DNA from 3 places in the Neobacillus sp. NPDC093182 genome. Region 2 is predicted to be linked to each of the others. Evidence: riboswitches for the same ligand, from Rfam matches in the RefSeq annotation. Region 2 holds a riboswitch; each other region holds the start of a gene.
The links. Region 2 has a riboswitch for S-adenosylmethionine ahead of ACIQAA_RS11525 (methionine ABC transporter ATP-binding protein). Riboswitches for the same ligand answer to the same signal wherever they lie in the genome.

Region 1 (4,723 bases), on a different contig from region 2:
CAAATTCGTCTACTAACAAAAAGTCCTCTTCTGTACGTTTGCGTTTATCCTTACCACTCGCCGTCACCAGAAATTGCAGAGGATTATCACTTACCTTAATAGCAAGGTTGCCGCTTGTTCCCATAAACCAATCGCGCTCAGCTAGTTCATCCTTTATATCTGCTAACTCCTGCCATTTTTCCTCTAACATGATGTCCTCTTCACCTCAATCTGATTTTTAATTTCATCTATACAGTCAAAAAAAGTAATAAAACCTTTATGGTTTAAACCCCATTCAGCACATTTTTCCTCTAACAAATCTCTTGCCAGTACAAAATCAGCTTGTTTCGCTGCCTCAAGATCGGTTACGGAGTCACCGATTACGATTGTAAAGATATCTTCATCTTGGTTTAACTTTCGTATAATACTAGGTTTGCAGCATCCGCATTCATTTTCACATAAAGAATCACAGGTATATGGCCAAAGTATTCTTATGTTTTCTCCTGAAAAATCGCTGTGGTTACAATAAATCCCTTCAAACGGGCCGTATTTTTCAAGAATCGGATAAACAAAGAAATCTATCCCGCCGCTGACAATATAAAAAGGAATATTTTCTGTTCTAGCAAACTGGACAAATTCAGAAAACCCTTTGCGTATCTTGGCGTTTTCAATTGCAAATTTTGTAATTTCATCTTTTTGGCTGCTAGGTAATTCCCAAAATAATTTGCCTACACCCTCACTAATAGAGATCTTTTGTGATAAAATCTGATCTTTAATTTGCTCCCAATTAGGTGGTGCAAATTTTTTCATGATTGCAATGATGTTATCACTCTCGGTAATCGTCCCATCAAAATCACAGTAGATGACAGGCTTCATTTATTCTGACACCTCTGCATTTCCCCATAACTGTAATGCACTCTTTAGCTCCGGATATTGCTCTCTTCCTTCTGCTAAGGTCTTCCCTTGAAGATTCACTTCAATTGCTTGTCGGAATGCAAGTCCGCCGCCGCGCGCACCATTTGGATGCCCATGAACGCCGCCTCCAGCGTTAATGACAGATTCAATTCCGAAATCCCGAATCAACAGCGGCACTAACCCAGGATGTATGCCTGCCGATGGGACAGGAAACGACCGCTTTATAGTATCTGTTTTAACTAATTCCTCTGCGATTGAAATGGCAGAGGATTTCTCTAATGCCACTGTTCCATATGGTGATGGAAATAATGACAAATCAGCACCTGCAAGTCTAAGAAGCTTACCTAATAACAAGGAATGCGAGAGACCATAATGGGATGATGATGTTAAAGCCCCGCTTACAGCAGGATGAGCCATTAATGGTAAGGAAATTTGATCATCCTCACGCAGCTCTTGTAAAACGTCTAATCCATAAGCAAAAACATTAAAAAGTAACAAGTCTGCACCAAGCTCTTTTGCTTTCCTAGCTTTGTCCTTCAACTGCGATGTTCTGCCTGTTAGATTTACCGCATACAAGGTACGATGTCCGGTATGTTCAAATGCTTCCTGTAACACTTTTTTGCCTTCTGTTATTCTTTTTTCAAATGGAGTCAGCTCATTTTCAAAAAGAATTTCGTCATCCTTTACGAAATCAACACCGCCAAGAGCCTGTTGCTTTAACTGCTCTGTTAGAAAATTTATATCCTTCCCCAAAACTCCTTTAAAGATGCTCATTAATAGCGGACGGTTAAAAACCCCGAGCTTTTCTCTTAATCCTTCAATACCAAATCTAGGTCCAGGGAATTTGCTTTTTAATTCATCCTCAAACTGTAAATCAATTAATTTTATTTTTCCATCTAATGAAAGTTTTCCAAAAACGGTGGTCAGAATGGCAGGAATATCATTAGAAAAATTGATGGTTGGATATGCAATACGGATAGTCGACTGATCCTCTTGTAAACCTTCAGTCGAAACTACCCTGCCTTTGTGCTTGCGTAATTGACTCTGTTCTAGTTCAGGTAAGTTCGTCCATGAACCGACAGTCAAACCTAAAGCAATTTCCTCAGCTTTTTTTTCAAGATTTTTTTCACCGTGAACTAGGTATGTAGCTATTAATTCAGTCAATTTCACTCTTCCTTTCTAGAGAAACATAAAAAACCTCTTCCAAAAAGAAGAGGTTAGCATCGCAAACTAACATCTTCTCATCTTTCAGCTTGTGCTGCAAGATTTAGCACCGTGCCTAACATAAGTGTTAAGTCGGTTGCCGGGCTTCATAGGGCTTTTCCCTCCGCCTGCTCTTGATAAGAAAACGATCGTATTAGTTACTATTATCATGTTGATAAACTATATTTTGCATTATCCCAAGAATTATATTTTTTGTCAATGCTATTTTTTAAATATTTCTAACTTACTAATTCTTCTAACCGCTTCTCCTAAACGTTCCTCACTTGTGAGCAAACCAACCCGGACATAGCCTTCACCTAATTCACCAAATGCAATCCCAGGAGCAACGGCAATATGTGCCTGCTTCAGAAGGATATCAGCAAATTCAGTAGAAGTAAGCCCTTCAGGTACCTTTAGCCAAGCAAAAAAGGATCCCTTTGGCGCTGTCACATTCCAGCCAAGAGAACGAAGTCCCTCTATCAAAACATTTCTCCTGCGCTCATAGAGATTATTCAATTCTCGAACACAATCCTGCGGACCGGTTAATGCTTCCGCAGCTGCTTCCTGAATACCGCCAAATATGCTGCAATATAGATGGTCTTGTAAAAGCTCAATGGCTGAAATAACACTGCTATTGCCTACTGCGAATCCAACACGCCACCCTGCCATGTTGTAGGTTTTCGAAAGAGTATAGATTTCAATGCCAACTTCTTTTGCTCCATCAATCTGTAAAAAACTGACTGGCTTATCTCCATCAAAGCCTATTGCCCCATAGGCAAAATCGTGAACCACACAAATATCATTAAGGCTTGCAAGTTTAACCGTCTCCTCAAAAAATTCCTTTGTGGCTGCAGCCCCTGTTGGATTGTTCGGATAATTAAGGAACATTAATTTTGCTCTTTCAATCGCCTCAGAAGGTAACTCATTAAAGTCTGGCAGAAAATTATTACTTTCCCGTAATGGCATCGTTACCATTTCTGCCTTTGCTAGCGCTACCCCAGATAAGTAATCAGGATAACCTGGATCAGGAACAAGCATTGTATCACCTGGATTTAATAGGCATTGTGGAATTTCCACTAATCCTGCCTTACCTCCAAACAAAATGGCTACTTCCTTATCCGGATCAATGGTTACATCATATTCTCTTTTGTAAAAATCTGCAGCCGCCTGCTTTAAATAACCATGTCCCTGAAATGGAGAATACCTATGGTTTGCAGGATTTGCGGCTGCTTCCTGCATTTTTTTTACGATATGGTTGGGGGTAGCCTGATCGGGATTACCCTGTCCTAAATTAATTACATCATAGCCTGCTTCAATGTATTTCCCTACCTTTTTTACTAAAGAAGCAAAAAACTGTTTCGGAAGATTGTTTAAAATTTCCGATGTTGGAAATTGTTTCATCATATCACCTGCTTTAATTTATACATTTTGTTGTTGAATTCTAGTCACAAATGATATAACTTTTAAGACAGCTTGTAAAGAAAAAATTCCGAAATTTCAAAATGAGGTGAAGTTGGGTGAAATTTAAAATAACTTGTTTGCAAATGGATATTGCCTTTGGAGATCCAAATAAAAACTATCAACACGCAGAAAAACTTATCGGAAATGCAATGAAAGAAAATCCTGATATTATTGTGTTACCGGAGTTATGGACAACAGGGTATGATTTGACACGCCTTGACACCATTGCAGACAGGAATGCAGAAAAAACGATTGATTTTTTAACGAAAGCTGCAAAAAAATATCAAGTTCACTTTGTCGGAGGTTCGGTGGCAAATCGAGGAGGTCAAGGAGTTAAAAATACCCTCCTAATCGTCAATAATGAAGGAAAGCTTGTCCAATCATATAGTAAACTGCATCTTTTTAAATTGATGGATGAGCATCTTTACCTCGAGGCAGGTCAAGAGAAAGGGTTATTTGAATTGGATAATCGGTCTTTCGGCGGAGTCATTTGCTATGATATTCGTTTCCCAGAATGGATTCGTGCACATACCGCAAAAGGAGCTGAAGCATTATTTGTTGTTGCAGAATGGCCAGCTCCCCGTTTATCGCACTGGAGATCATTGTTAATTGCAAGAGCCATTGAAAATCAATGTTTCGTCATTGCCTGCAACCGCTCCGGATCTGATCCAAATAATGAATTCGCTGGTCATTCCATGATTATTGACCCATGGGGAGAAGTAATCGCTGAAGCTGGAGCAAATGAGGAAATATTGTCTGTAGTAATTGAGTTGGACCTCGTAAAGGATATTCGAAAACAAATCCCCATTTTTGAAGATAGAAGACCAGATTTATACTAGCCAAAAAAACCACTTCCAATTATCGGCAGTGGTTTTCCTAATTTTCATGTTTTAATGGTATCCTAATCTTAAATAAAGTTCCTATTCCTTCTTCACTTTCAACTTCAATACTCCCTTTATGTTCCTCGATAATTCGATAACTGACCATCAATCCAAGCCCAGTACCTTTTTCTTTAGTAGTATAAAACGGTTTTCCAAGTTTTTTTATTTTATCCTTAGGAATCCCCGTTCCTTCATCACGAATTGAAATCTGGATAAATTGGTCCTTAATGGACTTTATCGCAATGGTAATTGCTCCACCGCCCGGCATGACTTCAATTGCGTTT
Region 2 (4,723 bases):
TCTTTAATTCGATACCTTTTTCTTCTAAAAGCGCACTAGCTTCTTCTAAGATTTCTGCGTGAGGAACATTAGATGCCCCTACCACTAATTCCGTTGTTTCTGCTTTTTCATCTCCACCTGTTGACTTCTCTTCGGAAGTACCGCATGCTGCTAATAATAATACGAATGATAATGCTAAAACGAAACTGAATAATTTTTTCATGTTGCCCTCTCCTTTATCTTTTATCTAATTTTGAAGTGATAATATCACCGATAAACTGAATTACAAACACAATGATCAAAATAATGATAGTCGCGATTAATGTTACATCATTCTGATTTCGCTGGAACCCTTCTAGATATGCAAGGTTTCCTAATCCTCCCGCACCGATGACTCCTGCCATGGCCGTATAACCTACAAGCGCAATCGCGGTAACTGTAATGCCTGATACTAAGGCTGGCATTGATTCAGGAAGTAACACCTTCCAGATAATCGTGCTCGTTGTAGCCCCCATGGACTTAGCTGCTTCAATTACACCTTTATCTATTTCCCTAAGACCAATTTCAACCATTCTTGCATAAAATGGCGCAGCACCTATGATTAATGCTGGAAGAGCCGCATTTTCACCGATCATGCTTTTAACAAGGAACATAGTAAATGGTATTAATAATACAATTAAGATAATAAAGGGAATGGAGCGAAATATATTAACAATTGCACTGATTACGATGTTTACTGGCCGGTTCTCCCAAATGTTCCCTTTTGAGGTTAAGAAAAGCAGCATACCAAGTAAAATACCTAAAATAAATGTTGCGACTACAGAAATCCCTGTCATATATAAGGTTTGAAGTGTAGCCTCCCACATTTCTTCCCAATCAATATCCTGAAAGTAACGTTCCTCATTCATTCGTAACCACCTCCACTCCCACCTGTTGAGAACGAATGTAGTCTACTGCTTTATCGACTTCCGTGTCATTACCGTCTAGATGAATAAACAGCGATCCATAGGATCCGCTTTGAGTCTGCGAGATCTTTCCCTGCAGGATATTAACAGTGACATTATTATTTCGAATTAAATTCGTAATAATTGGCTGCTCTGCTGCTTCACCAATAAACGTTAATTGTACCACCCGTCCAGTCTTACAGTGCTCTAACAAATGCTCAGCCGTTTCTTTTGTTTCTTCTGGCTCGGTAACCTGTTGAACAAAACGCTTCGTAATCTTCTGCTGCGGGTTTTTAAACACATCTAACACCTGTCCAAGCTCCACAATTCTGCCACTTTCCATAACCGCTACCCGATGACAGATTTTACGGATGACATGCATTTCATGAGTGATCAGGACAATTGTTAATCCCAGCCTTTTATTGATATCAACTAACAAATCCAAAATAGAATCGGTAGTTTGTGGGTCTAGGGCTGAAGTTGCTTCATCGCAAAGCAGTACTTTGGGATTGTTGGCCAGTGCCCGCGCAATTCCAACACGTTGTTTTTGACCGCCGCTAAGCTGGGACGGGTAAGCATTTTCTCTTCCTTCAAGACCCACTAATTTAATCAATTCATTTACTCTTCTTTGTCTTTCAGAACCACCCACGCCAGCTATCTCCAAAGGAAACGAGATATTCTCGCTAACCGTTCTTGACCAAAGCAAATTGAAATGCTGAAATATCATACTTATTTCCTGGCGTGCTTTCCGAAGCTCACTGCCCTTAATTTTTGAAATAACACGGCCAGCAACGGTAACAGATCCTTCTGTCGGGAGCTCTAGTCCATTAAGCATTCGAATTAAGGTACTTTTCCCCGCACCACTATAACCGATTACCCCGAAAATTTCCCCTTCTTGTATTTCTAAATTAACATCATCAACTGCCTTCAGCTGCCCCTGTTTAGAAGGGAAAACCTTTCGGACATCTTTTATAGAAATCATTCCATCACCTTCTTTATCCAATAAAATGTGTAGTTGCAACAATTTCAATTAGAGCGGACTGCTTAAATATAGGGTTTGATTGATTCCAGAAAAACATTCTATAGTAGAAAAATTAAAAAGCCTTTCTGCATAGGCAGAAAGGCATCATAAATAAGGACCTTTCTCCCATCTTCCAAAGCATCCGCTTTGTGTGAATTGGCACCATTTCAATAATAATATTGACGGTTGCCGGGCTTCATCGGGCACATCCCTCCACCACTCTTGATAAGAGTTAAAAGCAATCTATATTCAATTAGTACGTTCATTGATTAAAGAAATTATTTTAGTACGAAAATTATCGTAACATGGATAAAAAGTGATGTCAACGAAATTTTCTTCAAATTTTGAATAAACTTTTTTAGGCTTTTGCTTTTAAAGAAGCGACACCTGTGGCGGTCTCAATCGCTGCTTCTAGGTCTTCAATTAAATCCTCTACATTTTCAATACCAATGGAGAGTCGAATTAAATCCTCAGAAACTCCAGCTGCCTTCAGTCCTTCTGTATCAAGCTGCTGATGAGTAGTGCTGGCAGGGTGAATAATTAAGCTTTTCGCATCGCCAACATTCGCTACATGGGCGAAAAGTTTAATGGAGTCAATTAATTTTGCTCCGGCTTCTCTGCCGCCTTTGATTCCAAAAACGATCATCGACCCGGCACCTTTAGGCAAATACTTGCTTGCCAATTCATAATCAGGATGAGAAGCGTGACCAGGATAGGATACCCACTCAACAGCAGGATGCTTGACTAAGTACTCAACTACTTCCTTCGTATTGGCTACATGCTCCTTCATTCGAACATGAAGTGTTTCTAGTCCAAGTGTAAACTGAAAAGCGTTTTGTGGACTTAAAGAAGGTCCTAAATCACGTAAAAGTTGTACGCGCGCTTTAATAATATAGGCAGCAGCACCTAATGCTTCAGCATAAACAAGGTCATGATAGCTTGGATCTGGAGTTGTAAAACCTGGGAATTTAGGTGAATTCCAGTCGAACCTACCACCGTCTACAATAATTCCTCCCGTTGTTGTACCATTCCCTAAAAGCCATTTCGTTGCTGAATGAATAACAATATCAGCACCATATTCTATTGGTCTGCAAAGGTACGGTGTAGCAAATGTATTATCAATAATTAATGGAACTCCTGCCGCGTGGGCGATATCCGCAACTTTGTCAATATCAAGGATTCTTAAAGACGGATTCCCAATCGTTTCGGCAAACACCGCTTTTGTTTTTTCATTGATAGCCGCACGGAAATTTTCTGGATCTTCGGGATCTACAAACTTAACTTTAATCCCATATTTCGGGAGTGTAACGGCAAATAAATTGTAGGTACCCCCATATAATGTTGAAGCTGAAACAATCTCATCACCAGCTTCTGCAATATTTAATATTGCCAGGGTAATCGCAGCCATTCCACTTGCTACTGCAAGGGCTCCAACGCCGCCTTCTAACAAGGCAACTCTTTCTTCAAAAACGGTTGTTGTCGGGTTGTGGATTCGAGTATATATGTATCCGGTCTCTTTCAAGGCGAAAAGATTTGCCGCATGTTCGGTATTCTTAAATTGATAGGCATTATTTTGGTAGATTGGTACTGCTCTTGCTCCTGTTACTGGATCTGGTGCTAACCCTCCATGAACACTCAACGTTTCAAAACGATATTTTTTATGATTTTCCCCCATACTAAACACTCCTCAATTATTATGAAATAAATTTTCTATACCGTTCCTCTGACTTGGTTAAATAAAAGATTGATTCGATAAGTAAAATGGTACGAAATGGAGCTTTAACTTTTAGCTGTCCGTTGTTAATAAGATTTCTTAATTTTTCTTTTCCTTCAAGCAGACTATAAATGGAATCCCGTTGACCACTTATATCGCACGTGACAGCCCTGTCGGTAGAATCAACAAGGAAAATAACCTCGCCACGATGAAACATGAGGAAGTCCTCTTGACCTTCGCAAACCAGCTTTATTGTTAGACCTTCCAATTTTTCAATCAACTTGAGAACGTGACCGTTGTTCTTGATAGCAGCAAGGAAAATCTGTATCATTTCTTCCATTTTCCATCACTCCGATTCCACTCCATTCTGTTATATATTCAAGTCAGTTAAGTAGAATTCCTTTATAATTTTACCGACAAATTTCTGCTTTTGATGAGAAATAAAAAAAAAACAGACGCATCAATCGGCATCTGTTTTATCGTAATAATTGTTTAATTTTTTCATATAAGAAAGGAACAGAGTTGAATGCATAAATCATCTCAACCAGTTCTCCATCCTTTATAAAAAGCAGGCAGGGAACACTTTCAATTTGAAATTTTTCTGCCAGCTCAGGATAAAAATTCAGATTCATTTTCCCTATTTTCACATCAACCATATTTTCTATGACTTGGAGCATTCTGGATGCTACCTGGCAAGTACCGCATAAAGGCGTATAGAAGTAAATGAGTCCGGATGAATGACTATTAAAGAATGATGATACCTCATCTAGGTTCCAATCGTTCATTTGTTAACCCATTTCTAAAAATTGAGTATGAACATCGATATTTGCACCTAAAAGGACTGTTGCAAGATGGTACACTGGTGCAGTGGCAACTTCACGGTACATCTTATCTATATAAATATGTTCCGCTTGTGGGAATTCCCTTTTCAGTTGTTTGCGAAGTTTCTCACCTGCATCATCTGCATCAACAAGGATATAGACCTCTTTATCTTCGAGGGTATCAATTAATTCATCCAATTTAGACATACTGATTGTACCATTTGTGCAGACAATCTCCATTGGT
Region 3 (4,723 bases), on a different contig from region 2:
TATAAATACTTACCTTGCGATGGCTGACAATCAGAAACAACCATTCACAAGTTACAATAGTGGTCCATCTAGGATCAAAGCAAAAGAAGGCAGAGGATATGATTCCTCTGCCTTCGTCCAATTTTATTAATTATAACCTCACTCCCTTAATTTTCCGTACCACTTGATTGATAACTTCTGAAAAAACAAGACCAAATGCGATTGAGCCTGATAATAACGTTACTTTTGCAGCTAATGCCATGGCTTGAAAATAATCGTCCTCGACAAAATTCCTCATTGTATCATATGCCAGACCACCAGGAACTAATGGAATGATTCCCGCAACGCTAAAAATAATGACCGGTGTTTTATAGAATTTAGCTAACTCCTGACTGACTATCCCTACAAAAAGAGTGGCTCCAAGTGTGGCTAAAACAGAATCACCTGTATACTTTTCCGCTATATAATAAATAATCCATCCACCCATTCCAACAAGTCCGCATTTTACTAACGTCTCCTTCGGTGCATTAAAAATGACTCCGAAAGCAGCTGTTGCAATAAAGCTTGTGATTAATTGTCCAATGATATCCACATTAAGCCTCCATTTACAAAAAAGATAACACTACTGCTATTCCCGATCCGATAGCAAATGCTGTTAACAATGCTTCCGCACCTTTAGATAATCCCGAAACTAAATGTCCTGCCATTAAATCTCTTACCGCATTAGTGACTAAAAGACCAGGTACTAACGTCATGACGGACCCGATAATAATTTTATCCAGCTGCTGTCCTGCTCCTATTTTTACAAGGAAAAAGGATAGTAATCCAATAATGAATGAGGCCAAAAATTCCGAGAAAAACTTCACTGGTATGTAGCGGTGAATGTATAAAAAGCCGAAATATCCTACTCCTCCAGATAACATCGCTGGGATAAAATCAATCCACTCACCCATAAACATAATCATAAAACAGCCGCTGGCAATGGAGGCAGCCGCAACCTGAACCATAAACGGAAAGGTAACATTTAAGGCGTCAAGCTCTTTTAGAAGTGTTAAAGCTGATTCGAGATTTAATTCGCCGCTAGTAATCCTTCGTGAAATACTATTTACCATAGCTACCTTTTTCAAGTCAGTAGACCTTGTTGATATTCGTATCAACTTTGTTTTGGTTGGTTCAGTACCTTCAGCTGAAAAAATAATCCCTGTTGGAGTTACATAACTATGTGAATTTTCAATTCCAAAAGCAGCAGCGATCCTCATCATCGTATCCTCTACCCGATAGGTTTCTCCACCGCTTTGGAGCATTATTTTTCCGGCAAGCAAACATACTTCCATTATTTCATATGTACGTGTTTTTTCATTTTCCATCTAACCTTCACCACAATTACTCTTTCTTTTTATGATTTCCTAAGTTTAATCAAAAACTTTATTTTTATCAATAAAATAGACGCCAACCGTATAGGCAGGCGTCTATTTTATGTTATTTTTTATAATGTTCTTTTAACTTCTTCATCCATTCTTCTTCAAAGGCAGTTGATTGACCCCAGCCTGGAATAATATCAGCAAGGTTCACCATATTAACCGGTTCTGTTGACTTTTGAAGGTCTTCTTGTGAGATTAATGACGCTTCAAGATCAAATGTCTGCGGCGTTTCTTCACCTGCTAGTTTCTTTGCTAATAGTCTCATATTAACCGCACCAATGACCTTTGGATCCACTGCAGCAGTATACTTCCAAGCACTGCCTTTTCTTTGAATTTCTTGTAAATCCGCATTCGAAACATCGATACCATAAAGCTTAACTTCTTCTCTTCCAGCTTCCTTAAGTGCACGTGCAGCACCAATCGCAAAAGCATCCCATGTGGCAAAAATCGCATCCAGTTCACCTTTTGGATATTTGTTCAACATAGCCGCAACTGCATTCTGTGTTTGTACGCTTGTGTCAGCAGAAGCAACACCAAAACGCTCCACTTCCTTGATTCCTGGGTTCTTTTCTAAAACATCCTGGTAAACTTTATTCCTGCGAACCATTGGCGGGAATCCATCCACCCATAAATAAGCGATATTGGCTTCACCATTTGTTTCTTTCACTAATTGCTCTAATGCCAGCGTGGCCAACGCTTCATCATCCTGTGAAGTAAGCGTAACTCCATCCACTTTTGTCAGGTTCGCATTGGAGTCAAATGCAACAATGCTTTTTCCAGCATCGACGATTTTTTTGACATCATTGATAGTCGCATCATCGTCACCATGGGAAATAATAAATCCATCATAGTCTTGGTTTAAAGCTTGGTTAATTGCGTCATGAAATTTTGCTGTATCTCCATTCGCCGTAAACACATCTACTTTGAACCCTAGCGCTTCACCCTCTTGCTTGGCACCAGCTAGGAATTGGGCAGTATGATCGTCCCCGCCGATTTTTCGAATTACCTTAATTTTTGGCTGTTCCCCTTTTGCAAAACGCTCCGGAACTCCCTCAATTGTTGTATTTCCAGTTGCTTGCTTTGTTTCTCCTCCAGAAGCACAGCCTGTAAGCAATAGTGTTGCTGCAATCGCAGATACAAATGTGCTCTTAAAAAAATTCTTTTTCATGTTAAAAGCTCCCCTTTTTTGTTTTACGTGCGTTCCTACCAACGTTGCTCCTAGGAGGGTCTTTGAAAAAACAAAAAACCTCTCCAGAAAAGAGAGGTTTCATCACAAAATAAGGACTACTCCTCTCTTATCTCTCAAAACAATTCCTTGTTTTGCAGGATTTAGCACCAATTCCTTCCGGAACGGTTGCTGGGCGTCATCGGGCCAGTCCCTCTGCCACTCTTGATAAGAGAACGTATTATTTACTTGTTTAAAGTATTAAACTAAATTTAATCTCCTATTAACAATTTGTCAATAGTATTATCTAAATATTTTTAATTGAAAAACTTATTGGTAGTCATCACATTATCCTTTCCACTTGCCAAAAGATAGGTGTTTTACTTTCTTTAATTTGAAAATTCGGTATTATTATAGAAAAAAGCAGGGAGCTCCTGCTTTTTTTATTTGCTGATATTATTTTGGAGATTGGAAAAATCCAAATCCTGATAATAACTATTTTTAACTAAAATATTAGGACCAAGACATGACACAGCAGGACAATGACAACTCAATTCCTTAGCAATCGCAGAGGATTGCCAGTTTTCATACGCATCCGTCAGCTTGGTATTTTGAACATTCCCTAATGGCGGGGTATCACCAAAATCCGTTACGATTATATCTCCATTAAAAATGTTAACATTTAGTCGCGAACGGCCATCAGGATCATTTCTTACCGTTACATTTCTACTTTGAAAAAGTCTAGTTAACAGTTCTAAATCCTCTGTTTTATGGCTACATGCATAAAAAGGAAGCGTTCCAAAAAGCATCCATACATTTTCATCACGAACGTCTAATAAATGATGAATAGCTTCCCTAATTTCAATCAGGGATAACGTTTCCAGATTACTTGCAAAATCACTTGGATACATAGGGTGAATCTCATGCCGCTGACAGAGCATCTCATCGACAATTTGGCGATGTATTTTCTCCAGATGAGGTAATGTTCGTTTGTTAAGCATTGTTTCCGCGGATACCATTACACCAGCCTTCACTAATTCCCTGCTGTTTTCTATCATTCTAGTAAAATACTTTTCACGCTGCTTGTAATCAGGCTTGTTTGCCATCCTAGCAAATCCACCCTCAACAAAATCATCTGCCGTTCCCCAATTATGCGAGATATGTAAAACATCTAAATAAGGAATAATTAATTCATAGCGTGCTAAATCGAGTGTTAAATTCGAATTAATTTGCGTCCGAACACCGTTTTCATGAGCATACTTTAATATTGGCACCACGTAATTTTTTATAGAAGACAGGGAAAGCATCGGCTCGCCGCCTGTGATACTAAGCGACCGGAGGGTTGGAATTTCATTTAACCTATGCAAAAGCAAATCCACCGGAAGTGCTTCGGGGTCTTTTGTTTGAAGGGTGTACCCTACTGCACAATGCTCACAGCGCATATTACATAAGGTTGTAGTCGTGAATTCAATATTGGTAAGCTGAGGTTTTCCGTATTGCTTTATATCATTATAAGCTTCCCACGGATCATTTTCAGGGGTTATTTTTTTCAAATCGGACATAGTAAACTCCTTAAAATCAGTATTAGAAAAACCACTTCATTATAGCTGAAATATGGATATTATGGTAATTTAAAGTCTTTCAGAAAAACTTATGTTATTATTTAATCTATTATTCTATTCATGCATAATTTACTGTTCCTTTATTAAAGCTAAAGAGATAGTATTTTTTAAACAGTGGATGGTGATGTACATATGGAAATGCCACTCTTAAGTGAAGTCGAAAAGCTGGCTTTAAAGAAGGTAAAAGTCTTTAGACAAAGCCTGTTACGGTATATTTTAAGAGCTATGCTTGCAAGTATGTTTATCGGTTTTGGTGTAATTGTTGCTTTTAAGACTGGTAACTACTTTTATTTGGAACATTCCCCTTTTGCCTACCCGATGGCTGCCCTCACCTTTGGGTCTGCGATTATATTAATTGCCTACGGCGGAGGAGATTTGTTTACTGGTAATACCTTTTATTACACCTATGCAGCACTAAGAGGCAAAATGGCCTGGTTAGTAGTTACCCAGCTCTGGGTTAGCAGCTACATTGGAAATATTTTAGGGGCAGCAGTTTTCGCACTTTTAATTTTTACAACAGGTCTTTATGAAGAATC

Region 1: linked by a shared signal. The riboswitch ahead of mtnW (2,3-diketo-5-methylthiopentyl-1-phosphate enolase) and the one ahead of ACIQAA_RS11525 (methionine ABC transporter ATP-binding protein) in region 2 are both predicted to bind S-adenosylmethionine.
Region 3: linked by a shared signal. The riboswitch ahead of ACIQAA_RS05770 (sugar ABC transporter substrate-binding protein) and the one ahead of ACIQAA_RS11525 (methionine ABC transporter ATP-binding protein) in region 2 are both predicted to bind S-adenosylmethionine.

Annotation. Positions count from the first base shown of each region.
Region 1 covers NZ_JBIVOI010000018.1:73,906-78,628, reverse strand. Annotated here, with positions in the region: gene ACIQAA_RS26510 (methylthioribulose 1-phosphate dehydratase) at 1-190, opposite strand, end outside; gene ACIQAA_RS26505 (2-hydroxy-3-keto-5-methylthiopentenyl-1-phosphate phosphatase) at 184-855, opposite strand; gene mtnW (2,3-diketo-5-methylthiopentyl-1-phosphate enolase) at 856-2,058, opposite strand; SAM riboswitch class I at 2,133-2,241, opposite strand; gene ACIQAA_RS26495 (pyridoxal phosphate-dependent aminotransferase) at 2,320-3,498, opposite strand; gene ACIQAA_RS26490 (carbon-nitrogen family hydrolase) at 3,615-4,397, shown strand; gene ACIQAA_RS26485 (PAS domain-containing sensor histidine kinase) at 4,435-4,723, opposite strand, start outside.
Region 2 covers NZ_JBIVOI010000005.1:162,245-166,967, reverse strand. Annotated here, with positions in the region: gene ACIQAA_RS11535 (MetQ/NlpA family ABC transporter substrate-binding protein) at 1-202, opposite strand, end outside; gene ACIQAA_RS11530 (methionine ABC transporter permease) at 216-887, opposite strand; gene ACIQAA_RS11525 (methionine ABC transporter ATP-binding protein) at 880-1,905, opposite strand; SAM riboswitch class I at 2,068-2,176, opposite strand; gene ACIQAA_RS11520 (O-acetylhomoserine aminocarboxypropyltransferase/cysteine synthase family protein) at 2,303-3,619, opposite strand; gene ACIQAA_RS11515 (SCP2 sterol-binding domain-containing protein) at 3,639-3,998, opposite strand; gene ACIQAA_RS11510 (thioredoxin family protein) at 4,135-4,443, opposite strand; gene ACIQAA_RS11505 (toprim domain-containing protein) at 4,447-4,723, opposite strand, start outside.
Region 3 covers NZ_JBIVOI010000002.1:236,381-241,103, forward strand. Annotated here, with positions in the region: gene ACIQAA_RS05760 (threonine/serine exporter family protein) at 131-571, opposite strand; gene ACIQAA_RS05765 (threonine/serine exporter family protein) at 585-1,346, opposite strand; gene ACIQAA_RS05770 (sugar ABC transporter substrate-binding protein) at 1,459-2,568, opposite strand; SAM riboswitch class I at 2,693-2,800, opposite strand; gene yfkAB (radical SAM/CxCxxxxC motif protein YfkAB) at 3,009-4,127, opposite strand; gene ACIQAA_RS05780 (formate/nitrite transporter family protein) at 4,320-4,723, shown strand, end outside.